Linked DNA regions of Variovorax paradoxus. The protein of the gene in region 3 binds, or shares a complex with, the protein of the main gene of each other region. Links are inferred from orthologs where the notes say so. Each region holds a gene or a part of one and is shown on either strand. Other genes may lie near its edges.

Region 1 (3,843 bases), 3.8 Mb from region 3 along the record:
CCCGAAGCCGTTGCAGTGCTGTTCGACCTGGCGGGTGAAGTGAACCGCACGCAGTCGCCCGCGCAGGCCGGGCTGCTGAAGGCGCTCGGCGGCTGCTTGAACATCCTGCAGGACGATCCGACGCGCTTCTTGCGCGCCGGCACCACGCTCGACGAAGCCACCATCCAGGCGCAGATCGATGCGCGCGCCGCCGCCAAGGCCGCGAAGAATTTCGCCGAAGCCGACCGCATCCGCAACGACCTGCTGGCGCAGGGCATCGTGCTCAAGGATTCGCCCACCGGCACAACCTGGGCCGCAGCGCAGTGAACGGAACCACCAATCCCATGCCTGCTTCTTCGAAAAATCCGGCGGTTCAGATCTTCACGCCCGATTATTGGGAAGAGGCCTGCAAGCATCTGGCCAAGAAAGACCGCGTGATGAAGCGGCTGATTCCGAAGTTCGGCGATGCCTGCCTGGAGTCGCGCGGCGATGCGTTCACTACGCTCGCACGCAGCATCGTGGGCCAGCAGATCTCGGTGAAGGCCGCGCAAACCGTGTGGGACAAGTTCGCGCTGCTGCCGCGCAAGCTGACGCCGGCCAACGTGCTCAAGCTCAAGGTCGACGACATGCGCGGGGCAGGGCTGTCGGCGCGCAAGGTCGAATACCTGGTCGACCTGGCCATTCATTTCGATTCGGGCGCCGTGCACGTCGATTCATGGAAAGACATGTCGGACGAGCTCATCATCGAGGAGCTCGTGGCCATTCGCGGCATCGGCCGCTGGACGGCCGAGATGTTCCTCATCTTCCACCTGATGCGCCCCAACGTGCTGCCCGTGGACGACCTGGGCCTGCTCAACGGCATCAGCGTCAATTATTTTTCGGGCGATCCGGTGAGCCGCAGCGATGCCCGCGACGTTGCCGTGGCCTGGGCGCCGTATTGCAGCGTGGCAACTTGGTATATTTGGCGATCGCTCGACCCGGTACCGGTCGCATACTGAACAACAGGAGAAGACGTTGGCGAAACGAACCTTCCTCGACTTCGAGCAGCCCATTGCTGAACTCGAAACAAAGATCGAAGAACTGCGCTATGTACAGACCGAATCGGCGGTCGACATCTCGGAGGAAATCGACCAGCTCGGCAAGAAAAGCCAGCAGCTCACCAAAGACATCTACAGCGACCTGACGCCCTGGCAGATCACCAAGATCGCGCGGCATCCGGAGCGCCCCTACACGCTCGACTACGTCAACGAAATCTTCACCGACTTCGTCGAACTGCATGGCGACCGGCACTTTTCCGACGACCTCTCCATCGTGGGCGGCCTGGCGCGCTTCAACGGCACGCCGTGCATGGTGCTCGGCCACCAGAAGGGGCGCGACACCAAGGAGCGCACCGCGCGCAACTTCGGCATGAGCAAGCCCGAGGGCTACCGCAAGGCGCTGCGCCTCATGAAGACGGCCGAGAAGTTCAAGCTGCCGGTCTTCACCTTCGTGGATACGCCCGGCGCCTATCCGGGCATCGACGCCGAGGAGCGCTGCCAGTCCGAAGCCATCGGCCGCAACATCTACGAAATGGCGCAGCTCGAGGTGCCGATCATCGTCACCATCATCGGCGAAGGCGGCTCCGGCGGCGCGCTGGCCATTTCGGTGGGCGACCAGCTCGTGATGCTGCAGTATTCGATCTACTCGGTCATCAGCCCGGAAGGCTGCGCCTCCATTCTCTGGAAGACCAGCGACAAGGCGCAGGAAGCGGCCGATGCCCTCGGCATCACCGCGCACCGCCTGAAGGCGCTGGGCCTGGTCGACAAGATCGTGAACGAACCGGTCGGCGGCGCGCACCGCGACCATCGCCAGATGGCCGCTTTCCTCAAGCGTGCGCTCAACGACGCCTTCCGCCAGGTCAGCGACCTGAAGCCGAAGGAACTGCTCGATCGCCGCTACGAACGCCTGCAGAGCTACGGGCGCTTCAACGACACCAAGGCCGACACCGGCAGGTAAGCAAGCCAGCGCGCTGCTCCTCCATGAACGAAGCCTTCGAACGCGCCATGGCCGCGTTCGAGCCGGCGCATCTGCCGCTGGCGGTGGGCTTCAGCGGCGGTGCGGATTCCACGGCGTTGCTGGCTGCGTGCGCATCGGCCTGGCCGGGGCAGGTGCTTGCCTTTCATGTGCACCATGGCCTGCAGGCTGCGGCCGATGACTTCGAACGCCATTGCGCTGCCGTGTGCGAGCGCCTCGGCGTGCCGCTGGTGGTGCACCGCGTGGACGCACGCCACGCGCGGGGCGACAGCCCCGAGGATGCGGCACGCCGCGCCCGCTATGACGCCTTTGCAGCGATGGCGCGCATGGATACGGCGCTTGGCGCTATCGAATCCATAGCCCTGGGGCACCATGCCGATGACCAGGTCGAAACCCTTCTGCTAGCTCTTTCCAGGGGCGCGGGCCTGCCGGGCCTGGCCGCCATGCCCGCGCATGCACGGCGCAACGGTCTGGACATCTACCGTCCGCTCCTGGCGGTGCCCGGCGCCGACATTCGGGCATGGCTGAAAGACCTCGACCTGCCCTGGATCGAAGACCCGACCAACGAGGACGAGCGCTACACCCGCAACCGGATCCGCGCCGTGCTGCTGCCTGCGCTGGCGCAGACTTTTCCCCAATTCCGCGCCACCTTCGCCCGCAGCATCGGCCACGCCGCGCAGGCGCAGGAGCTGCTGGGCGAACTCGCGGCGCAGGATCTGGCCGTGGTGGGCAACCCGCCCCGCATCGCCGCGCTGCAGGCGCTTTCGCGTGCGCGGCAGGCCAATGTGCTGCGGCACTGGCTGATGCTGGCGCACGGCTGCGCGCCCAGCGCGGCGCAGCTCGACCAGTTGCTGGACCAGGTCCGCGCCTGCACCACCCGCGGCCACCGGATCCACCTCAAGGTGGCCCAAGGATTCGCCCTGCGCATGGGCGATCTGCTGCATTGGTACAATTCCGGGCCCTCGCCCAAGGCTTCGCGCTGACGGCTTGCAGGGCGCCGCGCTGGCACTCGGGAGTGCAGCGGCGGCCCTTCCCATTTCTCTGAATTCACCCATGGCATTGATCGTTCACAAATACGGCGGTACGTCGATGGGCTCGACCGAGCGCATCAAGAATGTCGCCAAGCGCGTTGCCAAGTGGGCGCGCGCCGGCCACCAGATGATCGTGGTCCCGAGTGCCATGAGCGGCGAAACCAATCGCCTGCTCGGCCTGGCCAAGGAGCTTGCGCCGAGCAAACCGAGCGACGCCCACGGGCGCGAGCTCGACATGCTCGCCTCGACCGGCGAGCAGGCTTCATCCGCGCTGCTGGCCATTGCGCTGCAGGCCGAAGGCATGGAGGCCGTGAGCTACGCGGGTTGGCAGGTGTCGGTGCGTACCGACAACTCCTACACCAAGGCGCGCATCGAGAGCATCGACGACGAGCGAGTGCGCGCCGACCTCGACGCCGGCAAGGTCGTGGTCATCACCGGCTTCCAGGGCGTGGACGACAACGGCAACATCACCACGCTGGGCCGCGGCGGCAGCGACACCTCGGCCGTGGCCATTGCAGCCGCGATGAAGGCGCACGAGTGCCTGATCTACACCGACGTCGACGGCGTCTACACCACCGATCCGCGCGTGGAGCCCGATGCGCGCCGCCTCTCGACCGTGAGCTTCGAAGAGATGCTCGAGATGGCGAGCCTGGGCTCCAAGGTGCTGCAGATCCGCTCGGTGGAATTCGCCGGCAAGTACAAGGTGCCGCTGCGTGTGCTCTCGAGCTTCACGCCGTGGGACATCGACATCAATGAAGAGGCCAAGTCCGGCACGCTGATCACTTTCGAGGAAGACGAAAACATGGAACAAGCCGTCGTA
Region 2 (3,835 bases), 530 kb from region 3 along the record:
ATGGACACGTCCACCAAGCGCGAGATTGCCGCCGCCGCAGCCCGCCTCGTCGTCGAGGAGGGGCTGGAGTACGGTCCGGCCAAGCGCCGGGCGCTGCGCGACCTGGGCCTGTCGTCGCGCACGGCGCTGCCGAACAACGACGAGGTGGAGGCCGAAGTCCGCGACTACATCGCGCTCTATTGCGCCGACACCCAGCCGCAGGAGTTGCGTGCGCTGCGGCAGCTCGCGCTCGAATGGATGGAGCGCATGGCGGCGTTCCGTCCGCACGTGGGAGGCGCGGTCTGGCACGGCACCGCCACGCGGCTGTCAGACATTTATATTCAGTTGTTCTGCGATGATTCCAAGTCGGCCGAGATTGCCCTGATCGATCACCACGTGGACTACGAGCCGCGGATGGTCACGGGCTTTCATGGCGAGCAGGTGGAAGCCCTGAGCGTTCATGCCGCAAGCCGTGCATTGGGCGAGGAAATCGGGGTGCACCTGCTGGTGTACGACCTTGACGACCTGCGCGGGGCACTCCGGTCCGACGCTCAGGGGCGGGCGCCGCGCGGCGACCTCGCGGCGCTGCGCCGGCTGATCGAAAGTGAAAAGGACAAGTGAATGACTTCTTCGCCCACACGGCGAGGCCTCCTCTATGGCGGCGTGGCAGTCGCGGCCGCTGCGGCCGGCCTGGGCGGCGCATGGTGGCGTGAGCGCGGCAGCGGCCCCCAGGGCGAAGTGCTGGAGGCGAGCTTCTGGAGCCAGCGTTTCGAGCGGCCGGAGGGCGGCGAACTGCTTCTTTCCGATTTGCGTGGCAAACCGCTGCTGCTCAACTTCTGGGCCACGTGGTGTCCGCCCTGCGTGGAAGAAATGCCGATGATCGATCGCTTCTTTCGCGAACATGGCGCGAACGGCTGGCAAGTGGTTGGCTTGGCGATCGATCAGCCCAGTGCGGTCCGTAAATTCCTGCAAAAGACGCCGGTCAGTTATCCCACGGGCTTGGCCGGCCTGCAGGGAACGGAACTGGTCAAGAGCCTGGGCAACACCGGTGGCGGATTGCCTTTCACGCTGGTCCTCAATGGCGCAGGTGCGGTGGCGGCTCGTAAAATGGGCAAGCTTGAAGCGGCCGACCTGGACGCTTGGCGGCGTGAACTGGTTCACGGTTAGAATCAGATACACAATCGGCATTTAGCCGCCAATCGCTATAAATCACCGATTTTTAGCCAAGTTACATCCTATTGACCGGCAAAGTCGGCACTGGAGCTCCATGGATCTGCGCAAACTCAAGACACTGATCGATTTGGTGTCGGAATCCAATATTTCCGAACTGGAAATCACCGAAACCGAAGGCAAGGTTCGCATCGTCAAGGGCGGCGGCGCTGCCCCGGTGCAATATGTACAGACCGTGGCGGCACCTGCTGCTGCTCCCGCTGGCGGCGCGCCGGCGGCACCCGCGCTCGCCAGTGCGCCAGCACCCGAAGCCGCACCGGCCGGCCACGCCATCAAGTCGCCGATGGTAGGTACTTTCTACCGCTCTTCCAGCCCCGGCGCCGCGGCTTTTGTCGAAATCGGCAGCAAGGTCAATGAGGGCGACACGGTCTGCATCATCGAAGCGATGAAGATCCTCAACGAAATCGAAGCCGACAAGTCCGGCACGATCACCCAGATCCTCGGCGAAAACGGCCAGGCGGTCGAATACGGTCAGCCGCTGTTCATCATCGAGTGACCATGTTCAAGAAGATTCTGGTTGCGAACCGGGGGGCTCGCGCCTCGGCGCGGACGGGCGAAGGCCGTCAGATTGCCCTGGCGCGCGCAGCGTGCGGGCGATGCAGCCGCGGGGGCGCACATGTTTAAGAAGATCCTGGTTGCCAATCGCGGCGAAATCGCCCTGCGGATCCAGCGCGCCTGCAGCGAACTCGGCATCAAGGCCGTGATGGTCTATTCCGAAGCCGACCGCGACGCGAAGTACGTCAAGCTCGCGCAAGAAGCCGTGTGCATCGGCCCGGCGCCGTCGTCGCTGAGCTATCTCAACATGCCGGCCATCATCTCGGCGGCCGAGGTCACCGACGCCGAGGCCATTCACCCCGGCTACGGCTTCCTGAGCGAGAACGCCAATTTCGCCGAGCGCGTGGAGCAGAGCGGTTTCCAGTTCATCGGCCCGACGCCCGAAAACATCCGTGTCATGGGCGACAAGGTCTCGGCCAAGCAGGCCATGATCAAGGCCGGCGTGCCGTGCGTGCCAGGCTCCGAGGGCGAGCTCTCGGATGACGCCGCCACCAACAAGCGCATTGCCCGCGCCATCGGCTATCCGGTCATCATCAAGGCGGCAGGCGGCGGCGGCGGCCGCGGCATGCGCGTGGTGCACACCGAGGCCGCGCTGATCAATGCGATCCAGATGACCAAGGCGGAAGCCGGCGCTGCATTCAGCAATCCGGCCGTGTACATGGAGAAGTTCCTCCAGAACCCACGTCACATCGAGATCCAGATCCTCGCGGACAAGCACAAGAATGCGGTCTACCTGGGCGAACGCGACTGCTCCATGCAGCGCCGCCACCAGAAGGTCATCGAGGAATCGCCGGCCCCCGGAGTTCCGCGCAAGCTGATCGAGAAGATCGGCGAGCGTTGCGCCGCGGCCTGCAAGAAAATTGGCTACCGCGGCGCCGGCACCTTCGAGTTCCTCTACGAAAACGGCGAGTTCTATTTCATCGAGATGAACACCCGTGTGCAGGTGGAGCACCCGGTGACCGAGTTCACCACCGGCATCGACATCGTGAAGACGCAGATCATGGTGGCGGCCGGCGAGAAGTTGCCGTTCACGCAGCGCCAGATCGAGATGCGCGGCCACGCCATCGAATGCCGCATCAACGCCGAAGACGCCTGGAAGTTCACGCCGTCGCCGGGCCGCATCACCATGTGGCATCCGCCGGGCGGCCCGGGCGTGCGCGTCGATTCGCATGCATACACCAACTACTTCGTGCCGCCGAACTACGACTCGATGATCGGCAAGATCATCGTCTACGGCGACACGCGCGAGCAGGCCATGGCGCGCATGCGCACGGCGCTGAACGAAACCGTGATCGAAGGCATCCAGACCAACATCCCGCTGCACCGCGAGCTGATGGTCGACGCCAAGTTCATGAGCGGCGGCACCAACATCCACTACCTCGAAGAATGGCTCGCAGCCCACAAGCGCTGAGCCCGCGCACCCGCCATGTTTGAACTTCGCCTCATGGCGCCGGAAGACCGGGTCGAAATGCTCGGCGATGCGCTCGACGCGCTCGATGCGCTGAGCGTGTCGGTGGAAGACGCCGATGCACAGACCGATGCCGAGCAGGCGCTGTTCGGCGAACCCGGCATGCCGCCGCCCAAGGAGGGCTGGCAGCGGTCGCGCGTGATTGCGCTGTTCGCCGACGAGGCCCTTGCGAACGAGGCCGCATCGGTGCTTGCGCTGCAGGACTTCTTCGAAGGCTGCGCGGTGCTCGGCGTGGCACCGGTGCCCGAGCAGGACTGGGTGCGGCTCACCCAATCGCAGTTCGCGCCGGTCGAGATCACGCCCGAATTCTGGATCGTGCCCACCTGGCACGAGCCGCCCGCGCAGGCGAAGCAGGTGATCCGGCTCGACCCCGGGCTTGCCTTCGGCACCGGCACCCATCCCACCACGCGCATGTGCCTGCGCTGGATCGCAAGGCAGGGTTCGTTCGCCGACCAGCGCGTGCTCGACTATGGCTGCGGCTCCGGCATCCTGGCCATTGGCGCGGCGAAGTTCGGCGCGCTCGACATCGATGCCGTCGACATCGACGAGGCGGCTGTTTCGTCGACCCGCCTCAATGCCGAGGCCAACGGCGTGCGCCTGAAC
Region 3 (4,405 bases):
GCCGCCGCACCCGATCGTGATTTCGGGCTGCGGCCCAACGATCGAGAACCATGCAAAGCCAATTCCAGGACTACCAGCAACCCGACGCCACCGGCCACTTCGGCAACTACGGCGGCACCTTCGCGAGCGAAACGCTCACCCACGCGATCAACGAGCTGCGCGACGCGTACGCCAGGTTCAAGGACGATCCGGCATTCCTCGCCGAATTCCACTACGAGCTCAAGCACTTCGTCGGCCGGCCCTCGCCGGTCTACCACGCCGCGCGCACCAGCCGCGAGATGGGCGGCGCGCAGATCTACCTCAAGCGCGAAGACCTGAACCACACCGGCGCGCACAAGATCAACAACGTGATCGGCCAGGCGATGCTCGCGCGCCGCATGGGCAAGCCCCGCGTGATCGCCGAAACCGGCGCCGGCCAGCACGGCGTGGCCACCGCCACCATCTGCGCGCGCTACGGCCTCGAATGCGTGGTCTACATGGGCAGCCAGGACGTGAAGCGCCAGAGCCCCAACGTCTACCGCATGAACCTGCTCGGCGCCACGGTGGTGCCGGTGGAGTCGGGCAGCAAGACGCTGAAGGACGCCCTCAACGAGGCCATGCGCGACTGGGTCACGAACGTGGAGAACACCTTCTACATCATCGGCACCGTGGCCGGCCCGCACCCCTACCCGACCATGGTGCGCGACTTCCAGAGCGTGATCGGCACGGAGTGCATCGACCAGATGCCCGCCATGCTGGCAGCCCAGGGCATCACCGGCGAGGCCGAAGGCCGGCAGCCCGACGTGGTGGTGGCCTGCGTGGGCGGCGGCAGCAACGCGATGGGCATCTTCCATCCCTACATTCCGTTCGCGGGCACGCGCCTGATCGGCGTCGAGGCCGCGGGCGAAGGGCTCGACAGCGGCAAGCACTCGGCTTCGATCCTGCGCGGCAGCCCGGGCGTGCTGCACGGCAACCGCACCTACCTTCTGCAGAGCGAAGACGGCCAGATCACCGAAACGCACAGCATCAGCGCCGGGCTCGACTATCCGGGCGTGGGCCCCGAGCATGCCTACCTGGCCGACATCGGCCGCGCCGAGTACGTCGGCATCACCGACATCGAGGCGCTCGAAGCCTTTCACTACCTGTGCCGCACCGAAGGCATCATTCCGGCCCTCGAATCGAGCCACGCCGTGGCCTACGCCATGAAACTCGCAAAGACCATGCGGCCGGACCAGTCGATCCTGGTGAACCTCTCGGGCCGGGGCGACAAGGACATCGGCACTGTGGCCGACCTGTCGGGCGTCGACTTCTACGACCGGCCCTCGATGCGCGGGCTGAGCGTGAAGGGAGGCAAGTGATGAGCCGCATTGCCGCCACCTTCGACGCGCTGAAAAAAGACGGCCGCCGCGCCTTGATTCCTTACGTCACAGCCGGATTCCCTTACGCGGACATCACACCCGAGCTGATGCACGGCATGGTCGAGGCGGGCGCCGACGTGATCGAGCTCGGCGTGCCCTTTTCCGACCCGATGGCCGATGGCCCGGTGATCCAGAAGGCCGGCGAGGCGGCACTGGCTCTGGGCATTGGCATGAAGCAGGTGCTGGCCATGGTGGCCGCCTTCCGCCAGAAGGACGCGGCCACGCCCGTGGTGCTGATGGGCTATGCGAATCCGGTCGAACGCTACGACCTCGTGCACGGCAAGAAGGCCTTCATCCGCGATGCGTCGGCCGCGGGCGTCGACGGCCTGCTGGTGGTCGACTACCCGCCCGAGGAGTGCGAGGACTTCGCGGCCGATCTCAAGGCCGCAGGCATCGACCTGATCTTCCTCTTGGCCCCCACCAGCACCAGCGAGCGCATGGCGCAGGTCGCGCGCATCGCGAGCGGCTATGTCTACTACGTCTCGCTCAAGGGCGTGACGGGCGCCGGCCACCTCGACACCGAAGCGGTTGGCCAGATGATCCCGCGCATCCGCGAGCACGTGGACATTCCGGTGGGCGTGGGCTTCGGCATCCGCGACGCGCGCACGGCGCAGGCCGTGGGTTCGGCCGCGGATGCGGTCGTGATCGGCACGAAGATCATCCAGCTGATCGACGGGCAGCCGCGCGAGAAAGTGGTTCCCGCGGTGCGCGAATTCCTCGCCGGCATCCGCGAGGCGCTCGATGCGCTGCCGGCGGCTACCCCCAAGAACGCGGCTGGCCGATAATCGCTGCTGCCCCTCACCCCCAGCCCCTCTCCCGCGCGCGGGAGAGGGGAGCTAATCGTCAGGAAGGCATCCTTCCTGAGAAATTCGGAGTCCTATGAGCTGGCTTGAAAAACTGCTACCCGCCAAGATCGCACAAACCGACCCGTCGGAGCGCCGCCAGGTGCCCGAGGGCCTGTGGATCAAATGCCCCGCCTGCGAGACCGTTCTCTACAAGACCGACCTCGAGCACAACCAGAATGTCTGCCCGAGCTGCAGCCACCATCACCGCATCGGCGCCCGCGCACGGCTCGATGCCTTCCTCGACGCCGAGGGCCGCTACGAGGTCGGCCAGGAAGTGCTGCCTGTCGACGCACTCAAGTTCAAGGACAGCCGCAAATACCCCGAGCGGCTCAAGGAAGCGCTCGAGAACACCGGCGAGACCGATGCACTGGTCGTCATGGGCGGCTCGGTCCACAGCATCAGCGTGGTCGTGGCCTGCTTCGAGTTCGAATTCATGGGCGGCAGCATGGGCAGCGTGGTCGGCGAACGCTTCGTGCGCGGCGTGGAAACGGCCATCGAACAGAAGGTGCCGTTCATCTGCTTCACGGCCACCGGCGGCGCGCGCATGCAGGAAGGCCTGCTGTCGCTGATGCAGATGGCCAAGACCAATGCGGCGCTCACCCGGCTCGCGAAGAAGGGCCTGCCCTACATCAGCGTGCTGACCGACCCGACCATGGGCGGCGTGAGCGCCGGCTTCGCCTTCGTGGGCGATGTGGTCATTGCCGAGCCCAAGGCGCTGATCGGCTTTGCCGGCCCGCGCGTGATCGAATCGACCGTGCGCGTGACGCTGCCCGAAGGTTTCCAGCGCGCAGAGTTCCTGCAGACCAAGGGCGCGATCGACTTCATCAGCGACCGCCGCGAGCTGCGCAAGACCATTGCGAGCACCCTCGCGATGCTGCTGCGCCAGCCGGCCGACGCAGTGAGCTAGGCTCGCCCCCAGGCTGCGCGGCACTTCGTGTCCGCTTCGCCCTCCCCCTGCCGGGGGCAACACCTGCGGCCCGGCGAAGCCGGTTCCGCGGTGTTTCTGGAATGAGAGCGCACTTGCGCGAGCAAGCACCAGTCGGCACTTGCTTTTCTCAGGCGCCCAGCCGGTAGGCCCAGATCAGCAGGTTGCCCAGCACGATCGCAATCACCTGCAGCACTACGATCGCGGCCAGGGGCGACAGGTCCACGCCGCCGATCAGCGGAATGAACCGGCGGAACGGCCGCACCAGCGGCTCGGCCAGCCGCGAAATGAGGTCGAGCAGCATCGGCGACGCACCCGGTATCCACGACAGCACGGCATAGACCACCAGCAGCGCGGTCAGCCCCGAAACGGCGAGCTGCAGCAGTCCCACCAGTGAAACGAGCGGCAAGGCGGCAATCCGGCCCAGATTTCCGATCAGCAGCCAGAGCAGGAGGAATTTGGCCAGCACCAGCAGCCATGCGGCGATCAGGCTCGCCAGATCCCAGCGCTTGACTGAAGGCACGATGCGGCGCAGCGGCAGCACGATCCAGTCGGTGATCGCAAAGACGAAACGCCCGAGCGGGTTGCCGAACGGCACGCGGTGGTACTGCATGTAAAGGCGCAGAAGGCAGGCGCCGCCGAGCAGGCCGACGATCACGTCGAGAAGGAACGAGGGGATCTGGTAGAGCATGGGGCGTGGTCGTGAGGGGAATGCGATGATAGCCATGCAAGGTTCCTCGATGACCACACAGCCCCTTTTGCATTCACTGCCATTGTTCCCGCTCGGCACGGTCCTGTTTCCGGGGGGCGTGCTTCCACTGCGTATTTTCGAGGTACGTTATCTCGACATGATCGGCAAATGCCGCAAGGCCGATGCGCCCTTCGGCGTGGTCAGCCTCACGAGCGGTAGCGAAGTTCGCAAGGCCGGCGCCGAGGCGGAAAGCTTCGCCGCCGTCGGTACGCTGGCGGTCATCCGCGAATTCGATTCGCCGCAAAGCGGCCTGCTGCAGATCGAATGCGTCGGCACGCAGCGCTTCCGGGTCCGCGCCGCCGAACTGCAGAAATACGGCTTGTGGGTTGCCCAGGCGGAAGCCTTGGCCGAAGACACCGCGCTCGAAATTCCAGGCGATCTCCAGCACACCGCCACGGCGCTGCGGCGCCTTGTCGACACCCTCGAAGAACGACGCCGCGCACAGGGCGCAGAGGCCCCGCGCCTGCCCGTCGGCGAGCCCTATCGG

What was found.
Region 1: the proteins of accD (region 3) and QFZ47_RS24020 are in contact, whole or in part, in a solved structure (PDB 8UXZ), measured with the Escherichia coli proteins. The link is inferred for Variovorax paradoxus from one-to-one orthologs.
Region 2: the proteins of accD (region 3) and accB are in contact, whole or in part, in a solved structure (PDB 8UXZ), measured with the Escherichia coli proteins. The link is inferred for Variovorax paradoxus from one-to-one orthologs.

What each region holds. Positions count from the first base shown.
Region 1 is NZ_JAUSXL010000002.1:4,328,837-4,332,679, forward strand. What follows is about bases 37-2,983. They hold QFZ47_RS24020 (acetyl-CoA carboxylase carboxyltransferase subunit alpha), read left to right. Parts: upstream 37-993; coding sequence 994-1,974; downstream 1,975-2,983. Other genes in these bases: cysS (cysteine--tRNA ligase), read left to right, coding at 37-306; QFZ47_RS24015 (DNA-3-methyladenine glycosylase family protein), read left to right, coding at 324-977; tilS (tRNA lysidine(34) synthetase TilS), read left to right, coding at 1,998-2,975. In the rest of the region: more of cysS, read left to right, coding at 1-36; QFZ47_RS24030 (aspartate kinase), read left to right, coding at 3,046-3,843. UniProt on the Escherichia coli protein: Component of the acetyl coenzyme A carboxylase (ACC) complex. First, biotin carboxylase catalyzes the carboxylation of biotin on its carrier protein (BCCP) and then the CO(2) group is transferred by the carboxyltransferase to acetyl-CoA to form malonyl-CoA.
Region 2 is NZ_JAUSXL010000002.1:1,011,174-1,015,008, reverse strand. The notes cover bases 37-2,975. They hold accB (acetyl-CoA carboxylase biotin carboxyl carrier protein), read left to right. Parts: upstream 37-1,246; coding sequence 1,247-1,705; downstream 1,706-2,975. Other genes in these bases: accC (acetyl-CoA carboxylase biotin carboxylase subunit), read left to right, coding at 1,826-2,975; QFZ47_RS08535 (TlpA family protein disulfide reductase), read left to right, coding at 601-1,146; QFZ47_RS08540 (hypothetical protein), read left to right, coding at 37-600. Outside these bases: more of QFZ47_RS08540, read left to right, coding at 1-36; more of accC, read left to right, coding at 2,976-3,175; prmA (50S ribosomal protein L11 methyltransferase), read left to right, coding at 3,191-3,835. UniProt on the Escherichia coli protein: This protein is a component of the acetyl coenzyme A carboxylase complex; first, biotin carboxylase catalyzes the carboxylation of the carrier protein and then the transcarboxylase transfers the carboxyl group to form malonyl-CoA.
Region 3 is NZ_JAUSXL010000002.1:477,538-481,942, forward strand. Bases 1,457-4,212 are described here. They hold accD (acetyl-CoA carboxylase, carboxyltransferase subunit beta), read left to right. Parts: upstream 1,457-2,276; coding sequence 2,277-3,149; downstream 3,150-4,212. Other genes in these bases: trpA (tryptophan synthase subunit alpha), read left to right, coding at 1,457-2,182; QFZ47_RS06060 (YggT family protein), read right to left, coding at 3,298-3,858; QFZ47_RS06065 (LON peptidase substrate-binding domain-containing protein), read left to right, coding at 3,908-4,212. Also shown: QFZ47_RS06040 (phosphoribosylanthranilate isomerase), read left to right, coding at 1-1; trpB (tryptophan synthase subunit beta), read left to right, coding at 51-1,337; more of trpA, read left to right, coding at 1,337-1,456; more of QFZ47_RS06065, read left to right, coding at 4,213-4,405.